4 regions of the Neorhizobium sp. T25_27 genome follow, and region 1 is predicted to be linked to each of the others. Evidence: predicted binding sites of a transcription regulator. Region 1 holds the regulator's gene; each other region holds the start of a gene.
The links. The regulator PhoB, encoded in region 1, activates phosphate uptake and scavenging genes when phosphate is short. The targets are predictions, from matches to a motif close to TGTCATNNANCTGTCAT.

Region 1 (4,061 bases):
AAGCATTTCAACAGCGGCATTTTCGTCAACGGCGCATCGAGCCGTCCGGAAGCGGCTGGCGTCGGCGTCGCGCTCATCGGCTCGTTCTACATGATGCTGATCGTGCTTGTCCTGGCGCTGCCGATCGGCGTCGCCGCCTCGATCTATCTCGAGGAGTTCGCCCCGAAGAACAAGTTCACCGACCTGATCGAGGTGAATATCAACAATCTCGCGGCCGTTCCCTCGATCGTCTACGGTCTTCTCGGTCTGGCGGTCTTCGTCAACTTCATGGGCCTGCCGCGTTCCGCCTCCTTCGTCGGCGGTCTGGTGCTCACCCTCATGACGCTGCCGACGATCATCATCGCGACCCGCGCGGCACTGAAGGCCGTGCCGCCATCGATCCGGGCGGCCGCCCTCGGGCTCGGCGCATCGAAGATGCAGACGATCTTCCACCATGTCCTGCCGCTTGCCATGCCGGGCATCCTGACGGGCACCATCATCGGCCTGGCCCACGCACTCGGCGAAACCGCGCCGCTGCTGCTGATCGGCATGGTGGCCTTCGTCGCCAACTATCCGACCACGCCGCTCGACCCGTCGACGGCGCTGCCGGTCCAGATCTACATGTGGGCGAACGAAGCGGAGCGCGCGTTCGTCGAGCGTACCTCGGGAGCAATCATCATCCTGCTCCTGTTCCTCATCCTGATGAATGTTGGCGCAATTCTCTTGCGGCGTCGCTTCGAGCGGCGCTGGTAGAAGGAGTATGACAATGAATATGATGTCAGAATCGGCAGTAGAAAAGGCGCTGGACCAAAAGATGAGCGATGCTTCCCACAAGATGATCGGCAAGGACGTTTCGGTTTACTACGGCGAAAAGCGTGCGCTTTTCGACGTGAACCTCAACGTCCGCGAAAACACTGTGACGGCTCTCATCGGTCCTTCCGGCTGCGGCAAGTCCACCTTCCTGCGCTGCCTCAACCGCATGAACGACACGATCGAGAATTGCCGCGTCACCGGCAAGATCACCCTCGACACGGACGATATCTACGACAATAACATCGACGTCGTGGAACTTCGCGCCCGCGTCGGCATGGTGTTCCAGAAGCCGAACCCGTTCCCGAAGACCATCTACGAGAACATTTCCTACGGTCCGCGCATCCACGGCCTTTCCAAGAACAAGGCCGACATGGACCAGATCGTCGAGGCGAGCCTGCAGCGCGCCGGCCTCTGGGGCGAAGTCAAGGATCGCCTGCACGAATCCGGCACGGGCCTCTCCGGCGGCCAGCAGCAGCGTCTGTGCATCGCCCGTGCGATCGCCGTGTCGCCGGAAGTCATCCTCATGGACGAACCCTGTTCGGCTCTCGACCCGATCGCGACCGCCAAGGTTGAAGAACTCATCCATGAGCTGCGTGCCAACTACACGATCGTCATCGTGACGCACTCGATGCAGCAGGCTGCCCGCGTGTCGCAGCGCACCGCCATGTTCCATCTCGGCCAGCTCGTCGAGGAGAACGACACCGACAAGATGTTCACCAATCCCGACGATCAGCGCACCCAGGATTACATCATGGGCCGCTTCGGCTGATCCAGCCGATTGTGCCGCCTGAAAATCAATTTTGAGGACTAGAAGATGGCATCGACCCATATCCTGTCGGCTTACGACGACGAACTGAAATACCTGAGCCGCCGCATTTCCGAGATGGGTGGCCTCGCCGAGCAGATGTGCTCGGACGCTGTGCGCGCGCTGGTCAATTCCGACGCCGCACTCGCGCAGAAGGTCATCTCCGACGACGTGATCCTCGATCACGCCGAGCGCGAGATCGGCGACAAGGCGATCATCACGATCGCCCGCCGCCAGCCGGTTGCGGCCGACCTTCGCGAGATCGTCGGTTCGCTGCGCATCGCCTCCGATCTCGAGCGCGTCGGCGACCTTGGCAAGAACACCGCCAAGCGCGTTATCGCGGTTCAGGGCACCGGCGTTCCGCGCAAACTCGCCCGCGGCCTCGAACATCTCTCCGATCTCGCCCTCGTGCAGCTCAAGGACGTCCTCGACGTCTACGCGACGCGTTCGGCGGAAAAGGCCGAGGCGATCCGCAGCCGCGACGAGGAAATCGACGCGATGTACACCTCGCTGTTCCGCGAACTCCTCACCTACATGATGGAGGATCCGCGCAACATCACCACCTGCACGCATCTCCTGTTCTGCGCCAAGAACATCGAGCGTATCGGCGACCACGCCACCAACATCGCCGAAACCATCTACTACATGACGACGGGCGCCCAGCCGGAAGGCGATCGTCCGAAGGACGACTCGTCGAACACGCTCGGCGCGATCACTGAATAGAACTGACGGAGCAGGCCAAGAATGCTGCCGAAAATCGCTGTCGTAGAAGACGAAGAAGCGCTGAGCGTGCTTCTTCGTTACAATCTGGAAGCCGAGGGTTATGAGGTCGATACCGTTTTGCGGGGCGACGAAGCCGAAATTCGGCTTCAGGAGCGGGTACCGGACCTTCTGATCCTGGACTGGATGCTGCCCGGTGTTTCCGGCATCGAACTCTGCCGCCGGCTGCGCATGCGCCCGGAAACGGAGCGCCTGCCGATCATCATGCTGACGGCCCGCGGCGAGGAGAGCGAACGTGTTCGCGGCCTCGCCACCGGCGCCGACGACTATGTGGTAAAACCCTTCTCGACGCCGGAACTGATGGCCCGCGTCAAGGCCATGCTGCGCCGGGCCCGTCCCGAGGTGCTCTCCAGCGTTCTCCGCTGCGGCGATATCGAACTCGATCGGGAAACCCATCGCGTTCACCGCAAGAGCCGCGAAGTGCGTCTGGGCCCGACCGAATTCCGCCTGCTCGAATTCCTGATGGCAGCGCCAGGGCGGGTCTTCTCCCGCTCGCAGCTTCTGGACGGCGTCTGGGGCCACGACATCTATGTCGACGAGCGTACCGTCGACGTCCATGTGGGAAGACTTCGCAAGGCACTCAACTTCTCCAACATGCAGGATGTCATCCGCACCGTCCGCGGTGCCGGATACTCCATGGAAACATAGTTGGTGGCCACGAGATGAGCGCGCGGGTCCTGTTGGTCGACGACGACGAGTCGTTCCGTCTGATATTGCAGAAAGCCCTCGTGGCCGACAGCTTCGTCGTATCGATGCTGGCAAGTGGAGCCGAGATCTCAAATCGCCTGAAAGCCGTTCCGCCGGATATCCTGGTCATGAGTTCGGATCTTCCGGGCGTGCGAGGTCTCGAGGTCTGCCGGGAGGTCCGTCTCGACCCTATCCTGTCGCGCCTTCCGATCATCCTCCTTGTGCCGTCGGGTGGCGAAGGCCTTCACCTCATCGCGCTGGCGGCGGGCGCCGACGATTGCCTCATGAAGCCATTTTCCCCGGTCGAACTCGTTGTCCGTGTGAAAAACCTGCTGAGGCGCGTCAACCCCGCCCTCCTGGACCACATGCTCAAGGTCGGCGATCTCACGCTCGACCGGGAGGCCCACCGGGTTCACCGGCAGAAACGTGAGGTCAAGCTCGGGCCTAAGGAGTTCAAGCTTCTTGAATTCCTGATGCGGACACCGGGCAAGGTTTATTCCCGCTCGGAGCTCAAGGCATCCCTGTGGGGCGACGACACGACCGTCGATGAACGCGCCATCGACGTCCATATCGGCCGGCTCCGCAAAGTCATCAGCCTCGGCAAGTCCGACAACGTGATCCGGACCGTGCGCGGCGCCGGATACGCATTGGGCGATTTCTGACGCCCCCATTGGCCTCGAGGCTCACCTTTATCCTGACCGTCTCATGCCGCCGGCGGATCATAGCCATGGAAGCTGGCGGGTTTGCTGTGGGCGTCGGCGTTGGATCCCCTCTCTTGGAATTTCTAACACTTAGCTGAAGCTAAAATGTTGAAATTCCATTCTCCCCCGCCAGGGGGGAGATAGGGTACCTGCCGCGCTCTTGCCGTATCCTTCGTCTCCGTGCGTAAATGCATGGCCACCATCGGGGATTGTGATGCGCCGCGACATTCCGGATCGACATCGACGGTTTGCGAGAACCATGCGGTCGGGCTCGACCAAGGCGGAAAATATCCTGT
Region 2 (4,061 bases), on a different contig from region 1:
AGGAAAAATCCGCAGAAGCGGTCAACGCACGCATGGCCCAGGATATAGGGCCACGGCTGGCCGAGGTCATGGCATCGCTTGTCACGCATTTGCATGCCTTTGCGAAGGATGTCAGCCTTACCCAGCAGGAGTGGGAGACGGCAATCAGCTTCCTCACCCGGACAGGCCATCTTTGTCACGACGAGCGACAGGAATTCATCCTGCTGAGCGACGCGTTGGGTTTTTCCATGCTGGTCGATGCCATCAACAATCGCCGGCCGGAAGGGGCAACCGAAAACACTGTGTTCGGGCCGTTTCACGTCGAAGGAGCGCCAGTGCGCCAGATGGGAGAGACGATCTCTCTGGACGGCAGGGGCGAGAGTTGTCTTTTCAGCGGCTGCGTGCTGGATCTTGACGGCCACCCTGTCGAGGGTGCGCTGATCGATGTCTGGTCGGACAATTCCGATGGGTTCTACGACGTCCAGCAGCCGGACATTCAGCCAAAATGGAACAATCGCGGGATCTTCGTGACAGGCGCCGACGGCGCCTATAGTTTCGTCGGCATCAAGCCGGTTTCCTACCCGATCCCCGATGACGGTCCGGTCGGCCAGATGCTGAGATCGCTGGGCCGCCACCCATATCGCCCTGCCCATACCCATTATCTGATCACCGCGGAGGGATACCAGAAGCTCGTCACCCACACGTTTGTCGGCGATGACCCCTATCTGGCGTCGGATGCGGTCTTTGGGGTGAAGGACAGCCTGATCGCTCCCTTCGAGCGGATCGATGAAGCGACGATCTGGCGCTCCGATTTCAATTTTGTCCTGACCCCTTTGGATTGCCGCCGATGAACTCTCTAACTTCGTAAGTCGGATAACCTCCGTCTGCTGCGAGCCGGGGTGATGCACTCACCCCGGCCGGCATTCACGGCCAGGCGGCAGCCGCGCTGCCGCCCTCGTTGCGGCTCGACGCCGCGCTGATAGTGTCAGACGGCAATCTTGCCGCCACCCACCTTGGTGATCGCAACGACTGCAGGTCGCACTGGCATGTCGGGCTTGAAGTCCGGCCAGCGGGTGGAAAGGTCCTCGTAATAGGACGGACGGCCATGGCCCGGCCAGTCCTCGCCGCCATCGGCCGGATGCTGGACGGCGACGAAAGCGGTTTCGTCATCCGGTGTGAAGAGTGGACCGCACATCTCGGCACCGACGGGAACGCGGAAGAAGAGCTTGGACGTGGCGCGGGCTTCACCTTCCGTATCGACGGCCCAGAGACCGTCCGTTCGGCCGGTCGCCTTGTTGTTATTGCCATCGGTCGAGACCCAGAGCCGACCGGCGGAATCAACCGCGCAGTTATCCGGCATGCCAAACCAGCCGTTCTTGGTGGTCTCGGTGGAGAAGGTCGCGCCGACCGCCGCAACGGAAGGATCGCCGCACTTCAGAAGCACTTCCCACTTGCCGGAGGTCGCGGTGAAATCGCCGTCGTTTTCGGCGATCTCGATGATATGGCCAAAGGCGTTTTCTGCGCGCGGGTTGGCGGCATTGACCTGGTCGGCCTTGCGGCGGGTGTTGTTGGTCAGCATCACGTAGACCTTGCCGTTGACGCCGTTCGGCTGGACGTCCTCCGGCCGGTCCATTTTCGTGGCACCGAGCACGTCGCCCGCGCGCCGACATTCGATCAACACGTCCGCCTGGCTGTTAAATCCGTTGGCGGCGGTCAGCGGCCCCTGGCCGTGGATCATCGGCAGCCACTGCATGGTGCCGTCTTCGTTGAACTTGGCGACGTAAAGCGTTCCGTTGTCGAGCAGGTTCATGTTGGCTGCGCGGTCGTTCGGGTTGAACGTGCCTTCAGTCACGAACTTGTAGACATAGTCGAACCGTTCGTCGTCACCGAGATAGAAGACGACCTTGCCGTTCTTGGCGACGATCGATTCGGCGCCCTCGTGCTTGGTGCGGCCGAGCGCTGTACGCTTTTTCGGCGTGGAGGCCGGGTCCATGACATCCACTTCGACGATCCAGCCGAAGCGGTTCGGCTCGTTCGGCTCCTTGGCGAGATCGTAGCGGTCGTAGAAATTGGCCCACTCGTAGCTGCCTTCCGGAACGCCGTAACGCTTGTAGTTGGCGGCCTCTTTGTGGCCTTCCGGCAGCTTGCCGGAGAAATAGCCATGGAAATTCTCTTCCGCCATGATGTAGGTGCCCCACGGCGTGACGCCGCCGGCGCAGTTGTTGATCGTGCCGATGGCGCGCGTGCCAGTCGCATCGACATTGGTTTTCAGGCGATCGTTGCCGGCGGCCGGGCCGGTAATTTCCATCGGCGTGTTGGCAGTGATACGGCGATTGTATTTGCCGTCGGTGACGACCTGCCACTTGCCGCCGGCCTTGCGGATTTCGACGATGGTGCCGCCATGGGCCGCCATTTCGACATCCACCTGCTCCTTGCTGAGCGTGCCCTGCTTGATCTTGCCATCCACGACCTTGACGAGGCCTGGGAACATCAGGTGCGGGTTGGTGTATTCGTGATTGACGACGAGCAGGCCGTGCTCGCTCGAACCTTCGAGCGGAATGTAGCCGACATAGTCGTTGTTGTAGCCGAACTGCTTGCTCTGCGCATCGGCCGTCTGTTTGGTCGGATCGAATTTCGGCGCGCCGGGTAGGACGGCATCGCCCCAGCGCAGAAGGATGTCGGCGTCATAACCATCGGCCACGTGGTGGCTGGCATCAACGCCGGCTTCCACTTCGGTGAACTTGAAGGCGGACCCGCTCTTGTCCTGGGCACGGGCCTCGTCGGCGCTCATCAGGGCGACCGGGCTGACCGTGGCCGCGATAGCCGAGACGGCGAGCGAACCCTGCAGAAAATTCCGGCGCGAGAAACGCTTGCCGATGATTTCACCCATGGTCGGGTTGACGCTCGTGTTGTGGCCATCGCCATCCGCGTCTTCAAGCTGAGTCGTCGGGAATATCTTCTGGGAAGTGTGCTCGTTCATTGGCTCGCCTCTAAGTTAGGATTTGCCCCAAGTCTGGAGCCGTTCTAACCTAAAGTTACACTATTACAGGTATGCGACAGGCATCGCCGCGCCGTCCCTCTCTTGTCTCAGGGGTTCCAAATCTTTTTGAAGCCGGCGAAACCATAAGTGTTACCGCTGCGGGCGAGGCCTTCAAGGGAGTGTATTTCAGGGGAGGGTGGAGCCCGCCGCGCGGTAAGCAAGTTCTCGATGCGGCAGCCTATGCCGAACAGCGCCTCAGCCACCGTCCTGTGTGCGTCAGTGGGCGAAAAAGATCGAAAACCGGCCGGTTCGGACCCATCTTGATCTCGGTGGGGTCATGTCGACTTGGGCATTGCGCTCTGTGAATTTACGATGAACTCGCATATAAGGGCGGCGCATTCCTGATGATGCGTCTCAAGCAGAAGATGCGCCCCGTCGTAAATATGCATATCCAATCGGTTGAGCTCGCGGGCATAAGCCATTACCTCATCGAGCTCGAAATAGGGGTCGTGCCGCCCCCAGACTAGCAGCGCCGGCGGCTGGTGATCGCGATGATAGGCCGAAATCTCCGGAAAGCGGGCGACGTAGCGGCCATAGTTGCAGAAGATGCGAAACTGTATTTCGACCAGTCCGGGTCGGCTCATCCGTTCCCAGTCGAGATGCCAGCCTTCCGGCGCGAACTGCGGCTTGAGCCTATCTGGGATGTCGCCAACATATGTGTGCCGCACCCCCTCGAAATTCAGCCATTCGGGCAGGCTCGCGCGGTTCTCCAGGGTAGGTTCCGCCCAGTAGGCTTTGCTGGCGCCCCAAACTGGGCCGAGGCCTTCCTCATGGGCATTGCCGTTCTGAATGATGAGCCCAAGTACGCGGTCGGGTCGTGCCAGCGCCAGATAGTAGGCGACCGGCGCCCCGAAATCGTGGATATAGAGGAAGAACCGCTCCAACCCGATTTCCCGCGTCAAGGCATCGACCGTCCGCGCCATGGCGTCGAACGTGTACTCGTAGTCGTGGGGTGCCTCCGTAAAGCCGAAGCCGGGCAGATCGGGCGCAACGACCCGCGCGACGCTCGCCAGGGGACTGATGACGTCACGGAAACTGTAGG
Region 3 (4,061 bases), on a different contig from region 1:
GCCCGCCCCGCCGGTGCCGACGATCATCTTCGGCACGAATTTCTCGATCGCCTCCCCCAGCTCGGTGAGGTCACCGCCAAGATGCAGGCCATCCGCCTTGATGCGTCCGGCCACCCGGCTGTCGCCGGAAATCAGCGCCGCAGCGCCCGCCGCCTGGATCAGTTCGACCAGCGCTTCCGCACGCTTCTGGAACGCCTGGTCGTCGAGCCCGTATTGCGGCACGATCACCGACGCGACGTCGCCGCCTGCAAGCGCTGCTTCGAGATCCTTGGCCTGCTGATCGGCATCGTCATATTGCGGCACGATCAGCACGAGGCGGCAGCGGTCTTTCTGTCCGGTCATGTTTCTTCCCGTTCGGCGGATATCGGTTTGCGAAAATCCGCACTCGTTTTCTGTCCGCAAATTCGATAGACCGGACCGCCTGCCGGATCAACCATTCCCTCATCGACCTCCGAGTCTTCATGCCCGATACGCTTAGCTTCGCGTTCTTCACCTTCGCCATCCCCGCCGTCCTGCTTGTCGGCCTCTCGAAAGGAGGCATCGGCGGCGCTATCGGTCTGCTCGGCGTGCCGCTGATGTCGCTTGCCGTCGATCCGGTCAAGGCGGCGGCGATCTTCCTGCCGATCCTGATCGTCATGGACATCGTCGCATTATGGTCATGGCGGAACTTCAACGACCCCAGGACGCTGCTGGTGATCCTGCCCGGTGGCATCATCGGCATCGCGCTCGGATGGGCAACGTCGGCCTATGTCTCGGACGATGCGCTGCGCCTCGTCATCGCGGTTGCGACGATCCTGTTTACCGTGCGCTACTTCTGGCAGGTCTACGGCCCGCGATCCAACCAGCCGAGGGCTCCCCTGCCGCATCGCCCGGGAGCCGCCACCTTCTGGGGCGCCCTGTCCGGTTACGCGAGCTTCGTCGCCCATGCCGGCGGGCCGCCGTTCCAGATCTACGTCCTGCCGATGCGGCTCGATCCGAAAGCCTATACCGGCGCCAGCATCCGCTTCTTCGCGATCGTCAATGCGGTCAAGGTCATCCCTTACTTCTTCCTCGGCGCACTCGACTCCGAAAACCTCACCATCTCCGCAACCCTTCTACCGGTCGCCCTGATCGCGACCATGATCGGCGCGGCCATCGTCAAGCATCTGAAGGCGGAAACCTTCTATCCGATGACTTACGGTCTGGCATTCTGTGCGGGATTGAAACTGCTGTGGGACGGCCTGCCGTTCTGACCCGGCAAAGCGAGCGCGATGCAGCTAAAAAAGCAACGCAAAATAAGGCGAGCAACATTGTTGCGATGCACAATAAATCTTGCCGTTATCGAGCGTTTACCGTAAGTTCAACGCATGACAACCGTTGACCCCTTTGCAGCCATAGCTGATCCTAACCGGCGGTATCTGCTGGAGGAATTGCGGCGCGCGCCGAGAACCGTAAACGAACTTGCGCAAGGCCTGCCGATCAGCCGGCCCGCGGTGTCGCAGCATTTGAAGGCTCTTCTGGATAGCAATCTGGTGAATGTGACGGCGGAAGGCACGCGGCGCATCTATTCCGTCAACAGCAAGGGCTTCGACAGGCTGAACCTGTGGCTGGATCAGTTCTGGTCGTGACGACCGGCTTTTAAACCGTGGGAATTGTGGCTCCCTTCCACGACCAGAACCTTGTCATTGTTATTTCTGGGTTATTTCTGGATTATTGGTTTGCCGCTTTTATTATTCGCCTCTGACTGATGAAACAATGGGCGAGCGGCGCTTCTCCTACTGAGGAACTAATGACGCGTGGTTGCCTTAAGGCGCTGCATTTGGTCCTTGATGCGCAGCTTGCGCCGCTTGAGGTCGGCTATTTCACGGTCGTCGGCGGAGGGGGACGCGAGAACGGTCTGGAGCTCCTCCTCCAATGCACCGTGCTTCTTTTCAAGCGATGCGATATGAGCCTGGACGGTCATGTGGCATGTTCCTTCCTTAGTCACCTACCACGGCATTCCCTAATGCCGAGGCTTCAGGTTTACGAAGGAAGTGTGACACGATCGGCCGGCTTTGTCGAAGGTGAAATCATGGTTTGAAGTGGGCAAATTCGTGACCTTGTCTAACTTCCCGTTAACGCGGTTTGGTGGTAGAGGCTTGCGGAGAATGCCGGCGACCGCTGAAATGCCGGGCGTGAGAATGGGGACTGGAATATGGCAGATCAGGAACAGGCGGATGTCCGGCTGGTGCTCGCGAAACTTCGACAGGAACACGAGGATTACGACGCCGCCATCAATGCCATGATCCAGGTCGGCTGCGACGCTCTTCGCGTGCAGCGCATGAAGAAGAAGAAACTGTCCCTGAAAGACAAGATGACTCAGCTCGAAGACCAGATTGTTCCGGACATCATCGCTTAAGGGTCCCGCCATGTCTGAAAGACCTGCCGTCGCCATCATCATGGGCAGCCAGTCCGACTGGGAGACCATGAAGAACGCCGCCGACACGCTGGAGGCGCTCGATATCGGTTACGAGGCCCGTATCATATCGGCGCATCGCACGCCGGAGCGGATGATGCAATTTGCCAAGGGCGCCCGTGCGGAAGGTTTCCAGGTCATCATCGCCGGTGCCGGCGGTGCGGCCCACCTGCCCGGCATGACCGCCGCCATGACCCCGCTTCCGGTTTTCGGCGTGCCGGTTCAGTCGAAGGCGCTGTCCGGCCAGGACAGCCTGCTGTCGATCGTCCAGATGCCGGCCGGCATTCCGGTCGGCACTCTTGCCATCGGCCGGGCCGGCGCCATCAACGCCGCCCTGCTGGCCGCCGCGGTTCTCGCCCTCAACGACGACGAGATCGCCGATCGGCTCGACGAATGGCGCGCCCGCCAGAGTGCGGCCGTTGCAGACTACCCAATCGACGAGGCTCCATGACTGTCCACACGATCGGCATCATCGGCGGCGGCCAGCTCGGCCGCATGCTGGCCATGGCCGCAGCCCGGCTGAACTTCCGCACGATCGTGCTCGAACCGCAGGCCGACTGCCCGGCAGCCCAGGTCGCCAACGCCCAGATCACTGCCGCCTATGACGATCCGGCAGCGCTCGCCGAACTCGCCAGCCGCTGCGACGTCGTCACCTACGAATTCGAGAACGTGCCGGTCACCGCCGCCGAGGCGCTGCAGCGCTCGGTTCCGGTTTATCCGCCGGCCAAGGCGCTCGATATGTCGCAGGACCGGCTGACCGAAAAGCGCTTCCTGAATTCCTGCGGCATCGAGACCGCCCGATTCCATGCCGTTGACGGCCAGTCCGACCTTGAAAAGGCGCTCGCCGATTTCGGCGGCCAGGGCGTCCTGAAGACCCGCCGCATGGGTTATGACGGCAAGGGTCAGCGCGTCTTCCGTTCCGTCGACGACAAGCCGGCCGGGGCCTATGATGCGCTCGGAGGCGTTCCGCTGATTCTGGAAAGCTTCGTGCCCTTCGAGCGCGAAGTGTCGATCATCGCCGCCCGAGCCATAGACGGCACGGTCGCTTGCTACGATCCGGCCGAAAACGTCCACCGCAACGGCATTCTCCACACCTCCACCCTGCCCGCAAGGGTTTCCGAGGCGACGGCGAAGACCGCCCGCGAATCGGCCGAGAAGCTGCTCGCCGCGCTGGATTATATCGGCGTCATCGGCATGGAGTTCTTCGTGATGGCGGATGGAACGCTGATCGCCAACGAGATCGCCCCACGCGTCCACAATTCCGGCCACTGGACGGAGGCTGCCTGTGTCGTATCGCAGTTCGAGCAGCATATCCGCGCTGTCGCAGGCCTGCCGCTCGGCAACCCCGCCCGCCATTCCGACTGCGTAATGACCAACCTCATCGGCGACGACATTCTGGACGTGCCCGCCTGGCTTTCCCGCGACGATGTTCTGGTCCATCTCTATGGCAAGGCGGAATCCAGACCGGGCCGGAAAATGGGCCATGTGACCGAATTGAAGGGCCTGAAAACGTCGTCACAAGGTTGACATGCAGATTGGCTCGGGTTATCTGCACGCCCAACTGAGAGCGCGCCCCTCGAAGAATCTTGGCGGCGCGCTTTTGATTGATAGACATGCGGCCTCGCGC
Region 4 (4,061 bases), on a different contig from region 1:
AACGTCCCAGCCGCAGGATTTCCCCTGGTGGCTGGTCGCCTTCGCGATACTTTGCCTTGGCCTGGCGGCGGTCATCGCCCTCAACGACCTTTATTCCCAGGTCTTCAATGTCGTCGCCAAGGGCATCGGCATCACGGTCGGCGTGACGCTCGCCGCCTTTGTCCTGGCGACGCTGCTCGGGCTCGGCATCGCGCTTGCGGGTCTTTCCAACAATGTCGTGCTGAGGCAGGCGGCGCGTTTCTATATCGAGCTCATCCGCGGCATCCCGATCCTCGTGCTGCTCTTCTACATCGCCTTCGTCGGCGCACCGGCCTTTGTGACGCTCTACAATTGGGCACTGGCGCCGCTGATCGAGGGCGGCTGGCTCCAGGCGCTTCTGGTGCGCGACGTCTCGCTGCTCTGGCGGGCGATCATCGCGCTGACGATCGGTTATGCCGCCTTCATCGCCGAAATCTTTCGTGCCGGGTTCCAGGCCGTCGACATCGGCCAGATCGAGGCGGCAAAGGCGCTGGGCTTGACCCGCTGGCAGCGTTTCCGGCTGATCGTTTTCCCCCAGGCGATGCGGGTGATCCTGCCGCCGCTTTCCAACGACTTCGTCTCGATGGTGAAGGATTCATCGCTCGTCTCGGTACTGGGCGTCGCCGACATCACCCAGATGGCCAAGGTCTACGCAGCCGGCTCCTTCCGCTTCTTCGAGACCTATTCGATCGTCACCTATATCTACCTGCTGCTGACGATCGGCCTGTCGCTGGCCCTGCGCGGCATCGAAGGACGTTTGCGGAGGAGGACGGAGCGCTAACGCAAAAGGCGGCCCGAAGGCCGCCTCGCCGTTTCAGTCTCTGCCGAGCGCCTGCGGCGTCAACGACGGCAGGGCGCAGTTTTATTCAGTACACTTCCGGCACGTACATGTCCGCCGGCACCGGATGGCGGATGTAATCGTCGTTCCGGACGCGGCCCGGCAGGTCGATCTGCTCCTTCGGCACGGTCTCGTAAGGCACCTGGGCGAGAAGATGGGAGATCATGTTGAGCCGCGCCTTCTTCTTGTCGACGGCCTGCACCACCCACCAGGGCGCTTCCGGGATGTGGGTGCGCTGGAGCATCTCCTCCTTGGCCTTGGTATATTCTTCCCAGTGGACGCGGCTTTCGAGGTCCATCGGCGACAGCTTCCACTGCTTCAACGGATCGTGGATGCGCATCTTGAAGCGGAATTCCTGCTCTTCGTCGGTAATCGAGAACCAGTATTTGACGAGGATGATGCCCGAGCGGACCAGCATGCGTTCGAATTCCGGCACCGAGCGGAAGAACTCTTCCAGCTCGTCCTTGGTGCAGAAGCCCATCACCCGCTCGACGCCGGCGCGGTTGTACCAGGAGCGGTCGAACATCACCATTTCGCCGGCGGTCGGCAGGTGCGGGACGTAGCGCTGGAAATACCATTGGTTCTGTTCGCGCTCGGTCGGCGCCGGCAGCGCGACGACGCGGGCGACACGCGGGTTGAGGCGCTGGGTGACGCGCTTGATGGCGCCGCCCTTGCCGGCCGAGTCGCGACCTTCGAACAGCACGACCATCTTCAGCTTCTTGTACTGCACCCAGTCCTGCAGGCGGACCAGTTCGTGCTGGAGGCGGAAGAGCTCGCGGAAATAGATTCGGCGGTCGATCGTCGCCTCGGCGGGCTCAGACATGCCCTCGGCGACCAGCTCGTCGAGCCGGTCCTCTTCCATCTGCATTTCCAGCTCTTCATCGAAGCTGTCGGCGATCTCTTCCTTGATGCGGCTGAGCTGGTCTTGCATGGGTTCGGACATGGTGGGCATTCCTCCTTTTATGGAAACTCAGATCAACCACGTTTCCGCGAAAGCTTTATGACAGAGATGCGACAGATTTTCTGCGAAGCAATTCGATTGCCGATTTCTTCGGAAACTGCTATTGCAGCGGCCATGGGATCGAAATTCGGATGCCTCGCGAACCATATCGTCGTGCTGCAGGACCACAAACGTCTGCCGGCACGGTTTTTCGCGCGGGTATCCGGGGCGCTTTGCGACCGACTTAGCTGATTGTCTCAGCTTGCGGCAGCCCTAAGCTGCCGGACACCCATTTCCTGTTTCAGTCAGCTTTACGGACAGCAGCCATGAGCGCACCCCGCACCCTTTACGACAAGATCTGGGACGACCACGTCGTTTCCGAGGACGAGAACCACACCTGTCTTCTCTACATCGACCGTCACCTCGTTCACGAGGTGACGTCGCCGCAGGCTTTCGAGGGCCTGCGCATTGCCGGCCGCAAGGTCCGTGCACCGGAAAAGACGCTCGCCGTCGTCGACCATAACGTCCCGACCACGGCCGACCGCCACGAAGGCATCAAGAACGAGGAAAGCCGCATCCAGGTGGAAGCGCTTGCCCAGAACGCCCGTGATTTCGGCGTCGAATATTATTCGGAAAAGGACGTCCGCCAGGGCATCGTCCACATCGTCGGCCCTGAACAGGGTTTCACCCTGCCGGGCATGACCATCGTCTGCGGCGACAGCCACACCTCGACCCACGGCGCCTTCGGCGCGCTGGCGCACGGCATCGGCACGTCTGAAGTCGAGCACGTGCTCGCCACCCAGACGCTGGTGCAGAAGAAGGCGAAGAACATGCTGGTGCGCGTCGACGGCCAGCTGCCGCCGGGCGTCACCGCCAAGGACATCATCCTTGCCATCATCGGCGAGATCGGCACCGCCGGCGGCACCGGCCACGTCATCGAGTTCGCCGGTGAGGCGATCCGCGCGCTCTCCATGGAAGGCCGCATGACGGTCTGCAACATGACGATCGAAGGTGGCGCCCGCGCCGGCCTGATCGCGCCGGACGAAAAGACCTTCGAGTATATCAAGGACAAGCCGCGCGCCCCGAAGGGCAAGGCCTGGGACATGGCGCTCGACTACTGGAAGACGCTGCAGACGGACGAAGGCGCGCATTTCGACAAGGTGGTCGTGCTCGACGCCGCCAACCTGCCGCCGATCGTCTCCTGGGGCTCCTCGCCGGAAGACGTCATCTCGGTTGAGGGTTCCGTTCCGAACCCGGACGATATCCCGGACGAAACCAAGCGCACCTCGAAATGGCGCGCTCTGGACTATATGGGCCTGAAGCCGGGCACCAAGATCACCGATATCGCCATCGACCGCGTCTTCATCGGCTCCTGCACCAACGGCCGCATCGAAGACCTGCGCGCCGCGGCCAAGGTTGTCGAAGGCCGCACCGTTGCATCGACCGTGTCCGCCATGGTCGTCCCGGGCTCGGGCATCGTCAAGGAACAGGCGGAAGCCGAAGGCCTCGACAAGATCTTCAAGGATGCCGGTTTCGAATGGCGCGAGCCGGGCTGTTCAATGTGCCTGGCGATGAACGACGACCGCCTGAAGCCGGGCGAGCGTTGCGCCTCCACCTCAAACCGCAATTTCGAAGGCCGCCAGGGTTACAAGGGCCGCACCCATCTCGTCTCGCCGGCCATGGCCGCCGCAGCCGCGGTCGCCGGCCACTTCGTCGATATCCGCGAGTGGAAGTAGGCTTTTCGAGAATTTGACTTCGAAATGCCCGGCTTTCGCGCCGGGCATTTTCGTTTCGGGCAAGCGGTCCCCTCACTTGCGATTTCTAACACTTAGCTGAAGCTAAGATGTTGAAATCGCTTTCTCTCCCGCAAGGGGAGAGATAGAGCAGCCGCGCTGCCGCAGCCTACCTCTCCCCTTGCGGGAGAGGTTACAAAATCAAGATCTTAGCGCAGCTAAGTCTTAGATTTTGTTGGTGAGGGGGCAGGCCGCTATCTTACCCCAGCACCCTCACCACCGTACCCTTGCGCATGAAGCGGATCAGCCGTTTCATGTCGGGAAGGCTGACGGCGATGCAGCCGGCGGTCGGCTGGTAGCCGGGCTTGATCAGGTGGAAGAAGATTGCTGAACCCCGGTTGCGGGCTCGCGAGGTGACGTTCCAGTCGAGCACGAGGCAGATGTCGTAGAGCCCGTCGGCCCGCATCATCTCCTCATGGCTTGGCCGGAACGGTGCCCTCACCGGGCGATTATACGACGGGTGCTCCGGCTG

Region 2: the regulator PhoB is predicted to act here: its motif matches at 3,022-3,038, upstream of C5J24_RS20040 (PhoX family phosphatase).
Region 3: the regulator PhoB is predicted to act here: its motif matches at 2,004-2,020, upstream of C5J24_RS25670 (YdcH family protein).
Region 4: the regulator PhoB is predicted to act here: its motif matches at 1,846-1,862, upstream of ppk2 (polyphosphate kinase 2).

What each region holds. Positions count from the first base shown of each region.
Region 1 is NZ_PVBJ01000005.1:207,888-211,948, reverse strand. It holds gene pstA (phosphate ABC transporter permease PstA) at 1-732, shown strand, start outside; gene pstB (phosphate ABC transporter ATP-binding protein PstB) at 746-1,561, shown strand; gene phoU (phosphate signaling complex protein PhoU) at 1,607-2,320, shown strand; gene phoB (phosphate regulon transcriptional regulator PhoB) at 2,342-3,025, shown strand; gene C5J24_RS16660 (winged helix-turn-helix domain-containing protein) at 3,040-3,726, shown strand; gene C5J24_RS16655 (endonuclease domain-containing protein) at 3,980-4,061, shown strand, end outside.
Region 2 is NZ_PVBJ01000007.1:171,895-175,955, forward strand. It holds gene C5J24_RS20035 (dioxygenase) at 1-830, shown strand, start outside; gene C5J24_RS20040 (PhoX family phosphatase) at 965-2,959, opposite strand; gene C5J24_RS20045 (alpha/beta fold hydrolase) at 3,295-4,061, opposite strand, start outside.
Region 3 is NZ_PVBJ01000011.1:170,388-174,448, reverse strand. It holds gene C5J24_RS25685 (thiamine phosphate synthase) at 1-342, opposite strand, end outside; gene C5J24_RS25680 (sulfite exporter TauE/SafE family protein) at 462-1,232, shown strand; gene C5J24_RS25675 (helix-turn-helix transcriptional regulator) at 1,347-1,607, shown strand; gene C5J24_RS25670 (YdcH family protein) at 1,766-1,942, opposite strand; gene C5J24_RS25665 (YdcH family protein) at 2,174-2,377, shown strand; gene purE (5-(carboxyamino)imidazole ribonucleotide mutase) at 2,388-2,885, shown strand; gene C5J24_RS25655 (5-(carboxyamino)imidazole ribonucleotide synthase) at 2,882-3,961, shown strand.
Region 4 is NZ_PVBJ01000017.1:19,215-23,275, forward strand. It holds gene C5J24_RS29705 (amino acid ABC transporter permease) at 1-799, shown strand, start outside; gene ppk2 (polyphosphate kinase 2) at 885-1,799, opposite strand; gene leuC (3-isopropylmalate dehydratase large subunit) at 2,123-3,532, shown strand; gene C5J24_RS29725 (L,D-transpeptidase) at 3,789-4,061, opposite strand, start outside.